DNA from 3 places in the Buttiauxella sp. AC038 genome. Region 1 is predicted to be linked to each of the others. Evidence: predicted binding sites of a transcription regulator. Region 1 holds the regulator's gene; each other region holds the start of a gene.
What was found. Region 1 encodes PhoB, which activates phosphate uptake and scavenging genes when phosphate is short. Its sites were predicted from a motif close to CTGTCATAAAACTGNCNNAT; they were not measured.
Positions count from the first base shown of each region.

Region 2: a site for PhoB is predicted at 3,152-3,171, ahead of kdgR (DNA-binding transcriptional regulator KdgR). Genes of this name have one in related genera too.
Region 3: a site for PhoB is predicted at 2,791-2,810, ahead of AC0IXI_RS23035 (MIP/aquaporin family protein). Genes of this name have one in related genera too.

Region 1 is NZ_CEEDCQ010000001.1:3,979,060-3,985,695, reverse strand. Features, by position in the region: gene sbcC (exonuclease subunit SbcC) at 1-585, opposite strand, end outside; gene sbcD (exonuclease subunit SbcD) at 582-1,799, opposite strand; gene phoB (phosphate response regulator transcription factor PhoB) at 2,011-2,700, shown strand; gene phoR (phosphate regulon sensor histidine kinase PhoR) at 2,723-4,030, shown strand; gene brnQ (branched-chain amino acid transporter carrier protein BrnQ) at 4,449-5,771, shown strand; gene proY (proline-specific permease ProY) at 5,843-6,636, shown strand, end outside.
Region 2 is NZ_CEEDCQ010000001.1:2,109,228-2,115,863, forward strand. Features, by position in the region: gene prc (carboxy terminal-processing peptidase) at 1-586, shown strand, start outside; gene htpX (protease HtpX) at 781-1,662, shown strand; gene AC0IXI_RS10065 (MFS transporter) at 1,708-3,084, opposite strand; gene kdgR (DNA-binding transcriptional regulator KdgR) at 3,264-4,055, shown strand; gene AC0IXI_RS10075 (YobH family protein) at 4,102-4,344, opposite strand; gene mgrB (PhoP/PhoQ regulatory lipoprotein MgrB) at 4,502-4,645, shown strand; gene AC0IXI_RS10085 (YebO family protein) at 4,720-5,007, shown strand; gene AC0IXI_RS10090 (MBL fold metallo-hydrolase) at 5,044-6,045, shown strand; gene AC0IXI_RS10095 (DUF2627 domain-containing protein) at 6,576-6,636, shown strand, end outside.
Region 3 is NZ_CEEDCQ010000001.1:4,872,292-4,878,927, reverse strand. Features, by position in the region: gene glpX (class II fructose-bisphosphatase) at 1-117, opposite strand, end outside; gene glpK (glycerol kinase GlpK) at 268-1,782, opposite strand; gene AC0IXI_RS23035 (MIP/aquaporin family protein) at 1,804-2,655, opposite strand; gene zapB (septal ring assembly protein ZapB) at 3,225-3,464, shown strand; gene rraA (ribonuclease E activity regulator RraA) at 3,716-4,201, opposite strand; gene menA (1,4-dihydroxy-2-naphthoate polyprenyltransferase) at 4,294-5,223, opposite strand; gene hslU (HslU--HslV peptidase ATPase subunit) at 5,300-6,634, opposite strand.

The sequences.
Region 1 (6,636 bases):
ATTTTTATGATTTTCGAACACTGCCGCAGAAACGGTGCCGTAAATTTCAGTGCCGGTCAGTTCTTCGAGCAGCGAGGCACGGTCATTGGCATCGGCATTTAAAAAGGCAGCGAACTGCCCTTGGGATAGCATCATCGAACGGGTAAAGCGGTCGTAATCCAGCCCGGTCAATTTGGCGGTGATCTCGAGCTTATCTTTGACCTTATCGGCGACTATTTTGCCGCTGGCTACTTCTGCCAGCTCCACACGCGGGGCTTGTAGATTGCCGTTTACCGCGTTGCGTGCCCGGTTCTGGCTCCAGAATGCGCGGTAGGCAACACCTTTTACTTCAAACTCCACTTCCGCCAGACATTCGGCTGTATCGCGAGTCATCAGATCATTTTGCGACTGTGAGACGGTATTGAGGCGCGGCGTCTTGTGATAAAGCGCGAGGCAGATAGCATCGAGCAGCGTGGTTTTCCCCGCACCAGTTGGCCCGGTTATAGCAAACAATCCGTTGCTGGCAAAAGGCTCGCTGGTGAAATCAATTTTCCATTCCCCTTTCAGGGAGTTGAGGTTTTTTAACCGTAGGCTAAGGATTTTCATGCCTGTTCCTCCGTGTCATGCAGACTGGCAACGGTTTGAGCAAACAGGGTGCGCAAGCGCTGCGCACGCTCCTCGGTGGTCTCTTCCTGAACCAGGCGGCGTTCAAAAACTTCCTCAACGGTGAGTTCACTCAGGGTTTCTTTATGCTGCTGGGCGATAACGCGTTCGCGCTGCTCACGGCTACGGCGCAGCAACACCACTTCTACTGGCAGCGTTTCGGTGATTTGCTGGATATGGCGTTGCATATCATGCAGGTATTCATCGGTGGCGATTTCGATATCCAGCCACACTTTGGGTTCTGCCGGGGCATCGCGCCACTGTTCTAGTTGCTGTTCAATTTCAGACAGCGAGCCTTTGATAACCGCTAACGGCTGGCTAACTGGAACAGTCAGTGGGGTGACCTCATGAAGTTTACCCTCGGCAAACTCAACCAGATAAACGCTCTTGGTCTTGCCGGTTTCGTCAAAACTTAGCGGAATAGGTGAACCGCTGTAACGGATATGTTCGGTGCCGCCAATTAATTGCGCACGATGAATATGGCCAAGCGCTATGTAATCGGCATTCGGGAAATGCTGCGCCGGGAAGGCATCAAGCGTGCCAATATAGATGTCACGCACTGCATCGCTTTTTGTCACGCCGACGGTCGTTAAATGCCCGGTGGCGATAATCGGCAGCTTCGCGTCAGCGCGCAAATCGCAGGCTGCGCGATAACACTGCTGATAATGTTCGCTAATGGCTTCCATTAAAGAACGCTGTTTTTCATGGCCGGACAGCCCCGCCTGGCTGCTTTGAATATCGCGTGGGCGCAAAAACGGGATTGGGCACAGAATCGCACCCGCCTGGCCGCTTTTGGTATTGAGCCGGATAGCTTGCTGGCTTGCATCATGGCGGGCACTGGCAATCACATATGTATTCAGGCAGGCCATAAGCTCGCGGGATTCGTTGAGCGTCGCCACTGAATCATGGTTTCCTGCCAGCACCACGAGCGAGCATCCCGTCGCCTGGAGTTGCACCACAAAGCGGTTATACAGTTCTCGCGCATAGCTTGGCGGTGAGCCGGTATCAAAAATATCACCCGCAACGATTATGGCATCCACATCATTTTCAACGGCAGCTTTGAGCAGCCATTCAAGAAACGCCTGGTGCTCAGGACCGCGACTTTTGGTATAAAAATTTTGACCAAGATGCCAGTCTGATGTGTGAATTATGCGCATGACCTGTCCGGTGGCTTAAAAATGAAGTCCCGATTATATACACGTCGCCCTTGAAGATGCAGGGGCAAGGCGAAAACGGCATATGTCTCTGTGTCATAAATGAAATTGATGGGTTGCTGAACAGTCATTTTTTTCATAAATCTGTCATAAATCTGACGCATAATGGCACCGCATTGAAACAACAATAATTATTCCCTGGACAAGACAAATCATGGCGAAACGCATTCTGGTCGTAGAAGATGAAGCTCCAATCCGCGAGATGGTCAGTTTTGTGCTTGAGCAAAACGGTTTTCAGCCAGTTGAAGCGGAAGATTATGACAGTGCAGTGAACTTGCTTATCGAACCTTTCCCCGATCTGATTCTGCTGGACTGGATGCTGCCAGGCGGCTCCGGTATTCAGTTTATTAAGCACCTGAAACGTGAAGCTATGACGCGTGATATACCGGTGATGATGCTGACTGCGCGTGGGGAAGAGGAAGACCGTGTGCGAGGTCTCGAAGTCGGGGCCGATGACTATATTACTAAGCCGTTTTCTCCGAAAGAGTTGGTGGCGCGTATTAAAGCTGTGATGCGCCGTATCTCTCCGATGGCGGTAGAAGAAGTGATCGATATGCAGGGGCTGATTCTAGACCCGTCGTCGCATCGCGTGATGACCGGGGAAAACCCATTGGATATGGGGCCAACAGAATTTAAGCTACTGCACTTCTTTATGACACACCCGGAGCGGGTGTATAGCCGTGAACAATTGCTCAATCATGTATGGGGCACCAATGTTTATGTCGAAGACCGAACGGTTGACGTACATATTCGTCGGTTACGCAAAGCGCTCGAACATAGTGGACATGACAGAATGGTACAAACAGTACGCGGTACGGGTTATCGGTTCTCAACCCGCTTTTAATTCCTTATCAGGAGAGTGACGCGTGCTGGAACGGTTGTCATGGAAAAGGCTGGTACTGGAGCTGGTGCTCTGTTGTATACCGGCCGTCATTTTAGGCCTTATTTTTGGCCATTTACCTTGGTTTTTATTACTGGCAGTCACTGGGCTGCTGGTTTGGCATTTCTGGAATCTGCTACGTCTGTCGTGGTGGTTGTGGGTTGATCGTAGCATGACGCCTCCGCCGGGGCGGGGGAGTTGGGACCCGCTGTTGTACGGCCTGCATCAGATGCAACTGCGTAATAAAAAGCGCCGAAAAGAATTAGGCAATTTGATTAAGCGCTTTCGTAGCGGTGCAGAATCATTGCCCGATGCGGTCGTACTGACCACCGAAGAAGGGACGATTTTTTGGTGTAATGGACTTGCTCAACAATTATTGGGACTGCGCTGGCCGGATGATAACGGGCAGAACATCCTTAACTTGCTGCGTTACCCTGAATTTACCCGCTATTTGTCGCAGAAAGATTTTGCTCGCCCGCTGACACTGGTACTCAATAATGGCCGCCATCTGGAATTTCGCGTAATGCCTTATAGCGACGAACAGTGGCTGCTGGTGGCGCGTGATGTGACTCAGATGCACCAGCTTGAAGGGGCGCGTCGCAACTTCTTTGCCAACGTCAGCCATGAACTGCGTACACCGTTAACGGTGCTGCAAGGTTATCTGGAGATGATGCAGGATCAAACCCTTGAAGGCCCGCTGCGCGAGAAAGCGTTGGGCACGATGCGCGAACAAACCTCGCGTATGGAAGGGCTGGTTAAGCAGCTTCTCACGTTGTCAAAAATTGAAGCTGCACCCGCGATGGTGCTCAATGAAAAGATTGATGTGCCACTGATGTTGCGTGTGGTGGAGCGCGAAGCGCAAACTCTCAGCCAGCAAAGACAGACGTTACAGTTTGATATTGATCCGGCTTTAAAAGTGTTTGGTAATGAAGAACAATTGCGCAGTGCGATTTCAAACCTCGTTTATAACGCCGTAAACCATACACCAGATGGCACACATATTACCGTGAGCTGGAAACGGGCTGCGGGTGGGGCGTGCTTTAGCGTTGCGGACACGGGACCGGGCATTTCAGCCGAACACATTCCACGCCTGACCGAGCGTTTCTACCGCGTGGATAAAGCGCGTTCACGGCAAACCGGTGGCAGCGGGCTGGGGCTTGCGATAGTGAAACATGCCTTGAGCCATCATGATGCGCGTCTTCATATTGAAAGCCAGCCGGGTAAAGGAACGACCTTTTCCTTTGTACTGCCTGAGCGTCTTATCGTTAACGAAAAAGTGGTTCAGCCAGAGTAGCTTGCTCTGGCTGTGTCAAAAAAACTTTCCACAGGCCAGTCTTCTGGTCTGTGTTTTTTTTGCTCAGATGTAAATCAATAATCCTCGATTGGTTGTAATTTGACCGCACAAACGACCATGATATTTTCTGATGGATAAACTTATCCTCTAACTTTCTGGCTAATTTAAGGATATCAATCTGGTTTTTGGATCCCTTCTTGCCTTCAAACGCTATAAGCGTTTTAATTGCGCCCCTGTAATTGGTAGACCGACTGGATTTGAGTGGTAATTCAAACAACTATTCTTCTCCACCGATCCAGGAAAGGATTTTCCGCTGTCGTAACTACCAATTGCCGCTTTTATGCCGAGTTAACCCGTATAAAAATTTGAATATTTTCAAAACTTTCAACACCACACATCCACAGGCTGTATAAATTTTATGACTCATCATTTGAAATCTCGAGACATCCTCGCACTGGGCTTTATGACCTTTGCGCTGTTTGTCGGAGCAGGCAATATCATTTTCCCGCCAATGGTGGGTTTACAGGCTGGTGAGCATGTCTGGATTGCCTCCCTTGGCTTCCTGGTCACCGCAGTTGGCCTGCCCGTTCTGACTATTGTCGCTATCGCTCGTGTTGGTGGTGGTATTGATAGCCTGAGCTCGCCAATCGGCCGCCGTGCCGGTGTGCTGTTGGCCACCGTTTGTTATCTGGCCGTTGGACCACTGTTTGCGACACCTCGTACAGCGACTGTCTCCTTCGAAGTGGGGATTGCGCCGCTGGTTGGCAGCAGTGAACTTGCTCTGTTTATCTACAGCCTGGTTTATTTTGCCATTGTTATGGCCATCTCTTTGTATCCGGGCAAATTGTTGGATACCGTTGGTCATGTGCTGGCTCCGGTAAAAATTGTCGCGCTGTTAGCGTTGTCAGTCGGTGCGATTCTGTGGCCTGCTGGTGGTATCAGCACCGCAACTGAAGCGTACCAACATGCGGCGTTTTCTAACGGCTTCGTCAATGGTTATCTGACCATGGATACGCTGGCATCTTTGGTCTTTGGGATTGTCATTGTTAACGCAGCGCGTTCACGTGGCGTTACTGAATCTCGCTTACTGACGCGCTATACCATCTGGGCTGGCCTGATTGCAGGTATCGGCTTAACGCTTATTTACTTAGCACTGTTCCGCCTGGGTTCTGACAGCGCATCGCTGGTTAGCGATCAAAACGCGAACGGTGCCGCAATTCTGCATGCGTATGTTGCTCATACCTTCGGTGGTGCCGGTAGCTTCTTCCTTGCCGCGCTGATTTTCCTCGCGTGCATGGTAACGGCGATTGGCCTGACTTGCGCGTGTGCTGAGTTCTTCAGCCAGTTTCTGCCGCTGTCTTACCGCTCGCTGGTGTTTATCCTTGGCCTGTTCTCGATGGTGGTTTCTAACCTCGGCCTGAGCCATTTGATTCAGATTTCGATTCCAGTGCTGACGGCAATTTACCCACCGTGTATTGCGCTGGTGGTACTGAGTTTCACCCGTCCGTGGTGGCATAATTCAACTCGCGTTATCGCTCCGGCGATGCTCATCAGTACCTTGTTCGGTATCCTTGATGGGATTAAAGCTTCGGCAATCAGTGATATTTTACCAGCGTGGACGGCGCGTTTGCCGCTTGCTGATCAAGGGTTGGCATGGCTAGCACCAACGGTCATCATGGTGGTTATTGCCATCATTTGGGACCGCGCCGCAGGGCGACAGGTGGCATCCGCCGCCCACTAAAAATTAAAATTATGTTCAACCACGGGGCTTAGCTCCGTGGTTTTTTTTATTGTTAAGCAGGTATGGAATCAATGGAAAACGCTAATAAACTCAAGCGCGGCTTGAGTACCCGGCACATACGCTTTATGGCGTTGGGTTCGGCAATTGGCACCGGGCTGTTTTATGGCTCGGCAGACGCAATTAAAATGGCTGGCCCAAGTGTATTGCTGGCTTACATCATTGGCGGGGTGGCGGCATATATCATTATGCGTGCACTCGGCGAGATGTCGGTTCATAACCCTTCAGCCAGTTCATTCTCCCGTTATGCGCAAGACAACCTTGGCCCATTAGCCGGATATATCACTGGCTGGACCTACTGTTTTGAGATCCTGATTGTGGCGATTGCAGATGTTACCGCCTTCGGTATCTATATGGGGCTCTGGTTCCCCGCAGTGCCCCATTGGGTCTGGGTATTGAGTGTGGTGCTGATTATTTGTGCCATTAACCTGATGAGCGTGAAGGTGTTCGGCGAGCTGGAGTTCTGGTTCTCATTCTTCAAGGTTGCCACCATCATTATCATGATTGCTGCCGGCATTGGCATCATCGTATGGGGTATTGGTAACGGCGGCAAGCCAACAGGTATTCATAACTTATGGAGCAATGGCGGCTTCTTCAGCAATGGCTGGATAGGCATGATTATGTCGTTGCAGATGGTGATGTTTGCTTACGGCGGTATTGAAATCATTGGCATTACTGCCGGTGAAGCGAAAGACCCGCAGCAGTCGATTCCACGTGCGATCAACTCTGTTCCTTTACGCATTCTGGTGTTCTATGTGGGCACGCTGTTTGTCATCATGTCGATTTACCCGTGGAACCAGGTTGGGAC
Region 2 (6,636 bases), 1.9 Mb from region 1:
TATCTATGATCAGATGCTGCGTCCGGAGTGGCCTGCGCTTGGTTCTGTGCAATACACCATCCAGAAGTTCTACCGCATTAATGGCGGAAGTACTCAGCGTAAAGGTGTAACGCCAGACATCATGATGCCTACTGGTACTGAAGAGACTGAGACTGGCGAGAAGTTTGAAGATAATGCGCTCCCTTGGGATAGCATCAACGCCGCTACTTACGTTAAGTCAGGCGATCTGACTCAGTTTGAGCCGCAATTGCTTAAACTGCACCAGGATAGAATAGCAGCCGATCCTGAGTTCCAGTACATCATGAAGGATATTGCTCGCTTCAATGCCCTGAAAGATAAGCGCAATATTGTTTCCCTGAATCTTGCTCAGCGCGAGAAAGAGAACCAGGAAGATGATGCTACGCGTCTGGAGCGGATTAATGACCGCTATAAACGAGAAGGAAAAGCGCCGTTGAAGAAACTCGACGACCTGCCGAAGGATTATCAGGAACCTGATCCTTATCTCGATGAAACGGTTCATATCGCGCTGGATTTTGCAAAAATGCAGCAAGATAAACCAGCTGAGCAACCCGCTCCTGCTAAGTAACTCCTCCAACGGGCACAAAATTTTGTGCCCGTTTTTTTTACCTCTATCAAGCCGCGTAAATCAACCTCTTCTTAAATGTAAAGTTATGTATTATTAACCACTTGGCAACGATGAATGCTTGAAAATAGCAAGCTTGCCCCTACGATGTGGGGTAACGCAGAATGCGTATTTTTAACCGAGGTAAAAAGAAAATTATGATGCGTATCGGGCTTTTCCTGTTGACCAACCTTGCAGTCATGGTCGTTTTCGGGCTAGTGCTAAGCCTGACGGGGATCCAGTCGAGCAGCGTGCAGGGTCTGATGATCATGGCGGTGTTGTTTGGCTTTGGTGGTTCAATCATCTCATTACTGATGTCCAAATGGATGGCATTGCGTTCAGTGGGCGGGGAAGTGATTGAGCAACCGCGCAATGAAACAGAGCGCTGGCTGATGGAAACAGTGCGCCAACAGTCTCAGCAAGCGGGTATCGCCATGCCGCAGGTGGCTATTTACCATGCGCCAGATATTAATGCGTTTGCCACCGGCGCTCGTCGTAATGCATCGCTTGTTGCTGTTAGCACCGGTCTTCTGCAGAACATGAGCCGTGATGAAGCAGAAGCGGTTATCGCACACGAAATCAGCCATATCGCGAATGGCGACATGGTAACCATGACGCTGATTCAGGGCGTGGTGAACACCTTCGTAATCTTTATTTCTCGTATCATCGCGCAAGTCGCTTCTGGCTTCTTGTCTGGTAATCGGGATGAAGGTGAGAGCAACAACGGCAACCCGTTTGTCTATTTTGCCATTGCGACTGTTCTGGAACTGGTATTTGGTATTCTGGCGAGCATCATCACAATGTGGTTCTCACGTCACCGTGAATTCCATGCTGATGCCGGATCTGCAAAATTGGTCGGTCGTGAAAAAATGATTGCCGCACTGCAGCGCCTGAAAACCAGCTATGAACCGCAAGAAGCCAGCAGCATGATGGCGTTTTGTATCAATGGTAAGGCGAAGTCTATGAGTGAATTGTTCATGACTCACCCACCGTTGGATAAACGTATTGAAGCGCTGCGTAACGGCGAATACCTGAAGTAGTCGTAAAACGTGGTAAAAAAGCGTGCCATCGCTGGCACGCTTTTTTTATGCCTGCGAAGTCGTAGGTTGGGACATGCGTAAACTGCTGACAATGGCGGCGATGGTTGCAAAACTCCCTGCCAGTAAAAGCGAGGCATGCGTTCCGTGAATCGCGAAAAGGTTGAACATCAAAGCCACCAGGGCTGCACCGCAACTCTGTCCTAATAAACGAGCCGTGCCTAACATGCCACTAGCACCGCCGCTGCGGTTACGCGGCGCTGAAGAAATAATGGTGTGGTTATTAGGTGACTGGAACAAACCGAACCCAGCACCGCACAAAAGCATGCGCCAGATGATATCGATATCGGTAGGGTTGTGTGGTAACAGCGCTAAAGCAAATAAACCGAATGCCATAATAACAAGCCCGAGCCCACCCAGCAGCCCTGCATGTACTCGCCCAATCAAATGACCTGCAACCGGAGCCATTATCATTGTTGCAATTGGCCACGGTGTGAGAAGCAGACCCGTTTCGACTTCGCTGCGTCCTAATGTTGATTGCAGGAAGAAGGGAAGTGAAACCATCGCTAGCATTTGAGCGGCGAAGGAACAAACGGACGTTCCCATAGATAATGAAAATACAGGAATACGCAATAAATCCACGGGTAACAGAGGGAAGGGCAGTTTCAGTTGGCGACGAATAAAGAAGAAGCCAATCACAGCTAATGCAACGAGCTCGGAAATGATCAGCCACCCTGACTGCCCTTGGGCAAAACCACTAATTGCCGAGATCAACAGACCGAACGTCAAGGCATTCATAATCGCGCTGGGGATATCAAAGCGTTGGCCCTGTGATTTTTGTTGATTGGGAGGTAGAAAACGAATTGCTAGCAATAGCGCGAGAATACCAATTGGCACATTAATCAAAAACAGCCATTTCCAAGACGCGACAGAAAGAATAGCGGCGGCAATAGTTGGCCCGGCAGCTGAGGATACGGCGACAATAAACGAGTTAATTCCCATTCCGCGGCCGAGATGTCTTTGCGGGTAGATAAGCCTGATGAGAGCAGTATTGACGCTCATTAATGCGGCACCGCCAAAGCCCTGAAGCACACGAGCAAACGTCAACATGGGCAATGAATTCGACAGCGCACAGAATAGTGATGTCATGCAAAACAGAATCAGCCCGCACTGATATACCCGGCGATAACCAAAAATATCGCCTAAGAATGACATCGACAGTAACGAAATAATTATCGCGATTTGATAGCTGTTCACTATCCAGATGGATTCTGCCGGACTGGCGTTTAGTTCTCGGGCAATAGTTGGAAGTGCTACGTTTGCGATCACGCCATCCAGAACTGCCATTGTGATACCCAACGCAATGGCCAAAATAGCACCATAGCGCTGCGGTATTGGCAGCCCATCAGCAAGGGTTTTATCCATAAGGGAAATTTAACTTCATGGGTGATTTATTCGAAGAGCAATAATAATAGCACTAAATTTAAGGGATATGTCGCAGATTTGTAACGAAATAGAATAGATTCATTGCGATGACATGGTAGTCAACTTATACTAAAAACCAGTTCTGATTTTTATAAAACAAATGCGATCGAGGTGATTTAATGGCTATCGCAGATCTGGATAAACAACCTGATTCTGTCTCTTCTGTCCTGAAAGTTTTTGGCATTTTACAGGCGCTTGGCGAAGAACGCGAAATTGGTATTACTGAATTATCGCAACGCGTAATGATGTCAAAAAGCACCGTCTATCGCTTTTTGCAGACTATGAAATCCCTGGGTTATGTTGCTCAGGAAGGCGAATCTGAAAAATACTCGCTAACCCTAAAGCTGTTTGAGCTGGGTGCGCGTGCATTGCAGAACGTTGATTTGATTCGTAGCGCAGACATTCAAATGCGAGAACTATCGCGTTTGACGAAAGAAACCATCCACTTGGGTGCGTTGGATGAAGACAGTATTGTCTATATCCATAAGATTGACTCTATGTACAACCTGCGCATGTACTCGCGCATCGGTCGTCGTAACCCATTGTACAGCACCGCGATTGGTAAAGTGCTTCTGGCGTGGCGCGATCGCAATGAAGTGCGTGAAATCCTTGCTGATGTGGAATATAACCGCAGCACTGAGCGCACTATCATGAGTACCGACGAATTGTTGGACGTTCTGGATACCGTGCGTGAGCAGGGTTACGGTGAAGATAACCAAGAACAGGAAGAAGGTTTACGCTGCATCGGCGTACCTGTTTTTGACCGATTTGGAGTTGTTATTGCCGGTTTGAGTATTTCATTCCCGACACTTCGTTTTTCTGAAGACAGGCTCCATGAATATGTAGCGATGCTTCATGACGCAGCGCGAACTATTTCTGAACAAATGGGTTATCACGAATATCCATTCTGATGAAAGAGAAAACGCCGCTATTTAGCGGCGTTTTCTTTATATGTTCCTAGTTACCCGTATCGATAACTTCATCACTTTTACGCAATACTGGGCAATCGCTAAGTCCGATAATTCCACTACTGGTATGAACAAATTGTGCGGTGGTGACATTTCGAGCAGTTAGGTATTTGCATTGAAGCCCCATACCTGCAGCATTTTCATGACTTCCAATCAAAACTCCATATCCAGAGAGGAGTAAACCGATCCACAAAAGCGCTATTACAATAATAGTGCGGATCACAATACGCATAGGTGCCTCTTATTATTAAGTAATTAGACTTCTAAGCGTAGCGGATTGCACTGTACTAGCAATGTGATGATTCTTAAATAATATACGTGAGAGTTATGTGTCGTTTAGGCTGTCTATGTCAGACTTTACAATAAATAGGAAAGAGGTGGAGAGTGTAGTGAGAAAGTACAGATGGCTTATTCTGATTGCGGTTTTTTTCGTCTGCATGCTGCTATGGACCCAAATGGTCAATGTAATGTGCGATCAGGATGTACAATTTTTCAGCGGCATTTGTACAATTAATAAATTTATTCCCTGGTAGTGTGTTTTTATCCACATAGTGCTTACCTTAAGACCCGGCAGGTGTAGAATAGCGCGTTTTGCTGAGGTGGTAATATGAACGAATTAAGTGTTGGCGCGTTGAATATCGTGTCCCTGACAGTTTCCCTGGTGGTACTGGTTATCGGCCTCGTAATGTGGTTCTTTGTTAACCGTGCAAGTAGCCGCACCAATGAACAGATCGAGCTTCTTGAAGAGTTGCTGGATCAGCAAAAGCGGCAGACTGCACTGTTACGACGTTTGTGTGAAGCGAACGAGCCTGAAGTAGTCAAGGAAGCACCAGAAGTAGCAAAGGAAGATGACGAAGTGGAAGATGATTTTATTCGTCTGGTCGCTGAGCGCTAATCCTGATTAACCTGTTTGTGTTGCTGTGGAGTGACCATGCGGTGGAAAAATCCTTGGTTTGATCCCCTAAAATCTCATCACCAAATTGACGGTTTTCGTAATCTGGAGTCAAGCTTACGAAAACCGGGTGATGTTGAACGTTGGCGTAAAGAGCGAAAAGCGCAGGGATTGCCCCATCCTCCGAGTAATGGTTATGCCGCCTTCACTGAACGTTGGTGGCAAAAGGCTGAACTCCAGGGAGAAGATGACCGGCTGTGGTGGTTAGGGCATGCAACGGTATTGTTGCGTATCAATGGCCTGTATTTACTTACCGACCCCGTGTTGTCCCAGCGAGCTTCCCCATTATCGTTTGCAGGCCCTAAGCGCAAGACTCCATCCCCAATTCATATCAATGAATTGCATCAACTTGATGCTGTTTTGATTTCACATAATCATTACGATCATCTGGACCGTTCCACCATTCAACAGATTGTCCGTCGTTTCCCCGACACTCATTTCTTTGTCCCGCTGGGCTTAAAGCAGTGGTTTACCCGTCGTGGTATACGCCATGTAACTGAGCTTGACTGGTGGCAGAGCTTTACCCTGCAAGGAATGACTTTTACAGCGGTGCCGGCACAGCACTGGAGCATGCGTTCATTCTGGGATCGTAACCGGAGTTTGTGGTGCGGGTGGATTATCGAAAGTAGTCACTTAAGGATATGGTTTAGCGGTGATACAGGCTATACAGCAGGACTTGCTGATATTGCTTTGTTCAGAGGCTCCCTGGATGCGGCATTGATACCAATAGGTGCTTATTCCCCGCGCTGGTTCATGAGTAGCCATCATATGGATCCGCAGCAGGCGGTTACGCTTTGGCAGCAGTTGGGCAGGCCTTTTACGGTTCCTATCCATTGGGGAGTATTTGAACTGGCTGATGAATCACTGGACATGCCACCGCAAGAGTTACTAACCGCTCTTGATGATGAAGGTGAGGATGGGCGACTCTTTTCGCCGTTGTGTATTGGTCAAAGTTCACACTTATTTAAAATTAAGACTTAAACATTATTAAAAATTTTTAAGACGCTATTACGAGCTATCTTTTGGTTACTTTATTACATGAAAATATAGCGAAACGTTTTTATTGCCTCATCATGAAGCATGGGTTGATTAAACTTTCATTCTTTTGGTGCAATATAAACAGACAACTGCTCAAGCTTTATTCATTTTTCCATTCTCGCTATTTCTTATACCAGTTATATTGTTTTAGTAGCAATGTGAGATTGTTCATTTTTTGCATAGCTATGCTAAAAAAATCATAAGCATAATGCCGGTGATAGCGACTTTTTCGCACTTCGCCTGGACGAAAAGATATCTTTGGGCTATGGTAAAAACGTTGTCTGTGGTCGTCATATGAATGCACGGAATCATCATTGTTTACTGTTAATCTATGCACAAATTGTGCATTTCATTTTCATTACAATATGAGTTTCGGAATTTGTGCGACAGATCGATACACGCCGAAAAATGGCTTGCCATTGATTGCGTTGTATGTGATAACACGTTGGGTTAAACGAGGTACAGTTCTGTTTATGTGTGGCATTTTCAGTAAAGAAGTTCTGAGTAAACACGTTGTCGTTGAATACCGCTTCT
Region 3 (6,636 bases), 890 kb from region 1:
GGCGTGAACGGCTGCGCCATCCGCCGTATTTTTATCGCCACGGCCCAACCATTTATAACCAGCCAGTGCTGCGGCTTCAGTTACGCGGGAAAATTCAATCGCCAGTTCTCGTCTCATCGCACACTCATTTTAAGAAGCTTAATTGCGACGCATTTTAGCACAGGTGAGGAATCGTCGGGGAAGGCGGAGTGTTGCTGTGGATTCAGAACTCACTCACCTCTACTCTCTCCCCGGAATAGGGAGAGAGTAGGTTGGTGGTGTCAGAACTTAACTTTCGTCGTGGTCTTCCCACGCCAGCGCACGCTTAACTGCTTTTTTCCAGCCAGCATAACGGACGTTACGTTCGGTGGTTTCGATACCCGGGCGGAACTCTTTTTCGATAACCGCTTTCTCGCTGACTTCATCCAGGTTCTGCCAGAAACCAACGGCCAGGCCTGCAAGATAAGCAGCACCTAACGCCGTGACTTCACGCACTTCAGGGCGCTCAACGCGTGTACCTAAAATGTCGGCCTGGAATTGCATCAGGAAGTTGTTCGCCACCGCACCACCGTCCACACGCAGAGCGTGCAGGCGAATATCAGCATCAGCCTGCATCGCTTCCAGTACGTCACGCGTCTGATAAGCGATGGACTCAAGTGTTGCGCGGATAATATGGTTTGCATTGACGCCACGAGTCAGACCGAAGATAGCGCCACGGGCATACGGGTCCCAGTAAGGAGCGCCCAGACCGGTAAACGCAGGGACGACATATACGCCGTTGGTGTCTTTGACTTTCGTTGCAAAGTACTCGGAATCAGTCGCGTCGCTAATCAGTTTCATCTCATCGCGTAGCCACTGGATAGACGCGCCGCCCATGAATACTGCGCCTTCCAGCGCATAGTTCACTTCACCGCGTGGGCCGCAAGCAATCGTCGTCAACAAACCGTGAGTCGATTTAACCGCCTGAGTTCCGGTGTTCATCAGCATAAAGCAGCCGGTGCCGTAGGTGTTTTTCGCCATCCCTTCCTTCACGCACAGCTGGCCGAAGAGTGCCGCCTGCTGGTCACCGGCGATCCCGGCGATAGGAATACGCGTACCGCCTTTACCACCGATGTTGGTCTGGCCGTAAACTTCGGAGGATTTACGCACTTCTGGCAGCATCTCGCGTGGGATATCCAGCGCTTCGAGCATGCGGTCATCCCAGGTGAGATCGTGGATGTTAAACAACATGGTTCGGGAGGCGTTGGTGTAGTCAGTAACGTGCACGCGCCCTTGAGTCATTTTCCAGATAAGCCAGGTATCGACCGTACCAAACAGCAATTCGCCACGGCGCGCGCGTTCGCGGGAACCTTCAACGTGATCAAGAATCCACTTCACTTTGGTGCCGGAGAAATACGGGTCAACAACCAGCCCGGTTGCTGATTTGATGTACTCTTCCAGGCCGTCGCGTTTGAGCTGCTCGCAGATCTCTGCGGTACGACGGCACTGCCAGACGATGGCGTTATAAATTGGTTTGCCGGTCTCTTTTTCCCAGACAATCGCGGTTTCACGCTGGTTAGTGATACCTATTGCGGCGATTTGGTCGGAGTTGATGTCCGCTTTAGCCAGCACTTCTACAAGCGTGGAGCTTTGTGTTGCCCAAATCTCCATTGGGTCGTGCTCTACCCATCCAGCTTTTGGATAGATTTGCTGAAACTCGCGCTGTGACACGCTAACAACGTTGGCATCATGATCCAGGACGACGGCGCGGGAGCTGGTTGTGCCCTGATCGAGTGCGACAATATATTTTTTTTCGTGGGTCATAATTTTGTCCTGCAGTCAGTCTTACAAAGAAGCATTTTGTTGTGTGGATGTGCTGGATTTTTCTTCATCTTCAACACAAACATCACAAGGTAAATGGTGGCCAATCAGTTTACGGTAACCAAACGCACCTAGAGCCGCGCCTACAATCGGGCCAAATACAGGCACCAGGAAGTAAGGAATATCGCGGCCACCGGTGAAGGCGACATCGCCCCAGCCAGCTAACCAGGCGAAAAGTTTCGGGCCAAAGTCACGTGCTGGATTCATCGCAAATCCGGTCAACGGACCCATTGAGGCACCGATTACCGCAATCAGTAAGCCAATCAGCAATGGTGCTAACGGGCCACGCGGGATGCCGTTGCCATCGTCAGTCAGCGCCAGAATAACGCCCATCAGAATGGCTGTGATCACCATCTCTACGGCAAACGCCTGCACAAGATTGATGTGTGGGTTAGGGTAGGTTGAGAAGATACCTGCCAAATCCAGGCTTTCCACACTGCCGCGTACCATGTGGTGCGTCTGCTCGTAATCGAGGAATAAATTGTAATACAGGCCATAGACCAAAGCTGCGGCACAGAACGCACCTGCAACTTGCGAAAGAATAAACGGCACCACTTTGCGTTTATCGAAGCATGCGAACAGGCAAAGTGCGATAGTCACCGCCGGGTTAAGATGTGCACCGGAAACTCCTGCAGTCAGGTAGATAGCCATAGCTACTCCCAAACCCCAGATGATACTGATTTCCCACTGCCCGAAGCTTGCGCCCGCGACTTTTAAGGCGGCGACACATCCGACACCAAAGAAAATCAACAACGCGGTACCCATGAACTCGGCGATGCACTGACCTTTCAAGGTTGATGGAGCTGACTGACTCATAGTAGGGTCCTGAAGGCAAAATTAATGATTATTGTTTGTTCGGGCTTCCCTGCCGCGCAGGTGCCATGTAGGCATAGTGTTAATTTATCGTTAACGAACATAAACGAGAAATATCGAACTTTAAATTTGTGTTGTTCGTCATAAAAATGAGCGATTTCGCGCTGAAGTGTGCGCATTATCACCCAGAAAAGACAACGCAAACGCTCATGGAAGTAATCAATGCGTTAACAAATAGTGATTTTAGCGCTCATGGTCATTCGGCATATGCTGAAAAACGTTATGTTATGCAAAGAGCGCTTGAACTCGCTGGACACGGCTACTTACGCTACTTACAATCGAGACACGCTGCGTGGAGCGCATATATTCATAAGGTGTCTTCGGGGAATATCCGGAACGGGGATTTATACCCATCATCCTTCAAGCTGCAGGGGCGTTGGCTGCGCTCAGTTACCCGAATCACTTACTGAAGTAAGCTCATCGGGATAAGCTCCCTGGCCGCCTACCTGCAACTCGAATGCTAACGGGTATAGACATCCATCAACGCCTTGCAATTCAGAAGAGGTTCAGAAATGTCATTTGAAGTGTTTGAGAAACTGGAAGCAAAAGTACAGCAGGCGATTGATACCATTACCCTGCTGCAAATGGAAATTGAAGAGCTGAAAGAGACCAACAACAATTTGTCTCAGCAAGTTCAGCAGTCTCAGAGCAACCATGAAGAATTAGTGCGCGAAAATAATTCTCTGAAAGAACAGCAGCACGTTTGGCAGGATCGTCTGCATGCGCTGCTGGGTAAGATGGAAGAAGTCTAATACCCGTCATACTTCAAGCAGCAGGGGCGTTGGCTGTTTTCGTTCACCCCAGTCACTTACTTTAGTAAGCTCCTGGGGATTCACTCAATTGCCGCATTACTCGGCTGAGCCTCGCCCCGGTGGGGCCAGCGCAAGCGCTGTTCAAAAGTCTGAAGCCTTTTGTCCTGCAACTTGAATTATTTAGGGTATCGATTTATTCGACCAGAAAAAGAACGGGCGCCTTAGGGCGCCCGTTTTGTTATTCGATTGGGTTATTCAATATCGAGGGGATCTTCGGAAAGGATAATGCCGGTGTTATCCGCATACAGATGGTCGCCGGAGAAGAATGTCACGCCGCCAAAGTTAACGCGCACATCACTTTCACCAACGCCAACGCCTGCTGAACCTACCGGAATAGCGGCAATTGCCTGAATACCAATATCCAGTTCTTCCAGGTCATCTACCTGGCGTACTGCACCGTATACCACGATGCCTTCCCACTCATTTTGAGTCGCCAGACGGGCAAGTTCTGCGTCAATCAAAGCACGGCGAACAGAGCCGCCACCATCGATGACCAGCACTCGGCCACGGCCATTTTGTTCGAGCAGATCATACAACAATCCGTTGTCCTCGAAACATTTCACTGTGATGATTTGCCCGCCAAAGGACGACCGCCCACCGAAGTTGGAAAACAGCGGTTCAACGACGTTGACATCTTCCTGGTAGATGTCGCAAAGCTCGGAAGTATCATATTTCATAGGATTAAGGTTCTGTTGCTGCATGAGTTGTCAGTATATCGCTTAATCTCAACTGTTGGCAAAATCATCAATTGTTAATTGATATTTGTCAGCTAAAGCGACACCGTGCTGAGCACAACTCCTACCGCAAACAATACGTTAGCAAGCAATGCGGCTTTTACTGTCCGTTCAAGCATTGGGCGCATCGCAACAGGTTCCTTCTCGCGTAACACAAAACGCGCCTGCTTAATCAGTAACGGTGCTGCAAGCACAAACAGCCATCCCCAGAGGCTTTGCAACCACACCAGGTTAAATACCGCAAGGCACGCCAGCGCACCCATTAGCAGGCAGGCATGATAGCGACGGGCAAGTACTGGGCCCAGGCGCACAGCCAGTGTGTTTTTACCGTTCTCACGGTCGCTGTCGATATCACGCAAGTTATTGATGTTCAGCACAGCTGTTGCCAGTAATCCGCAAGCTGTCGCGGGTAAAAACACTAACGGGGCGAGAGCATGAGCCTGAAGATACCAGGTACCAGCCACACTTAACCAACCAAAGAAGACCAGTACTGAAATGTCCCCAAGTCCCATGTAACCATACGGACGAGTTCCGACGGTGTAGGTAATAGCCGCGATAATGGCCAGTAAACCCAGCACCAGGAAACCGAGAAAATCTGCCAGCGAACGACAAGCAACCGCGACCAGCGCCAGACCAGAAACACAGATTAATACCACTGTGATAATCAGCGCTTTTTTCATCTGCGCCTGGGTAATCACGCCTTTTTGCATTCCGCGCAATGGCCCGATTCTGTCTTCTTTGTCGCTCCCTTTTACCGCATCACCGTAGTCATTCGCCAGGTTTGAGAGGATTTGCAGTAACCCGGCAGTCAGCAGTGCCAGCAATGCAATTGTGGGGTTGAACACGCCTTGCCAGAAAGCCAACGCGGATCCACAGACGATAGAGGCAAATGCCAGTGGTAATGTGCGTGGGCGCAAGCTTTCAAGCCAGGCTTGAGTCGTGCTTACAGAGTGCGATTCGCTCATAGTTCTCTCTGTTAGATATAAAAAAATGGAGGGCATAAGCCCTCCATTTCAAATGAAGAAAATACGTTGAGCGCGATTATAGGATAAAACGGCTCAAGTCTTCATCTGCTACCAACTCATCCAGATGTTTACTGACATATTCGCCATCAATCAGGATGGACTGGCCGTTCATCTCGCTGGCATCGTAAGAGATGTCTTCAACCAGGCGTTCCAGAACAGTGTGCAGACGACGCGCACCAATGTTTTCGGTGGACTCGTTCACTTGCCATGCAGCCTGAGCAATGCGGCGAATACCGTCTTCGGTGAAGTCGATATTCACGCCTTCGGTGCCCAACAATGCTTTGTACTGCACGGTGATAGACGCGTTCGGCTCAGTCAGAATGCGCTCGAAATCTTCAACAGTCAGTGCCTGCAATTCCACACGAATTGGCAGACGACCCTGCAATTCTGGGATCAGGTCTGACGGACTTGCTACCTGGAATGCGCCAGATGCGATAAACAGGATGTGGTCAGTTTTGACCATTCCGTGTTTAGTCGAAACGGTGCAGCCTTCGACCAGTGGCAGTAAGTCGCGCTGAACGCCTTCACGGGAAACGTCCGGGCCGGAGCTGTTGCCACCACGCTTACAGATCTTGTCGATCTCATCGATAAACACGATACCGTGTTGCTCGACGGCATCAATGGCGTCTTGCTTCAGTTCTTCCGGGTTCACAAGTTTCGCGGCTTCTTCTTCAATCAGAAGTTTCATCGCCTCTTTGATTTTCAGCTTGCGTGGTTTTTGCTTCTGACCGCCCAGGTTCTGGAACATTGACTGCAACTGGCTAGTCATTTCTTCCATGCCAGGAGGAGCCATGATTTCAACGCCCATCGGTGCTGCAGCCAGATCGATCTCAATTTCTTTATCGTCTAACTGGCCTTCACGCAATTTCTTACGGAAAGACTGGCGCGCGGTAGATGGCTCAGGTGCCGTTTCGTTTTGGCCCCAGTTGTTCTTAGCTGGTGGGATCAGCACATCAAGAATGCGCTCTTCGGCCATTTCTTCGGCGCGGTAGCGGTTTTTCTCGATGGATTGCAGGCGAACCATTTTCATCGCAGAATCGGTCAGATCGCGGATGATAGAATCAACTTCTTTACCAACATAACCCACTTCGGTGAATTTGGTGGCTTCGACTTTGATGAACGGTGCGTTGGCAAGTTTTGCCAGACGACGGGCGATTTCGGTTTTACCGACACCGGTTGGGCCGATCATCAGAATGTTTTTTGGCGTAACTTCATGGCGCAGCTCTTCATTAAGCTGCATACGGCGCCAGCGGTTGCGCAGCGCAATCGCCACGGAACGCTTGGCATTGTCCTGGCCAATGATGTGTTTATTCAGTTCGCTGACAATTTCGCGTGGAGTCATTTCAGACATGG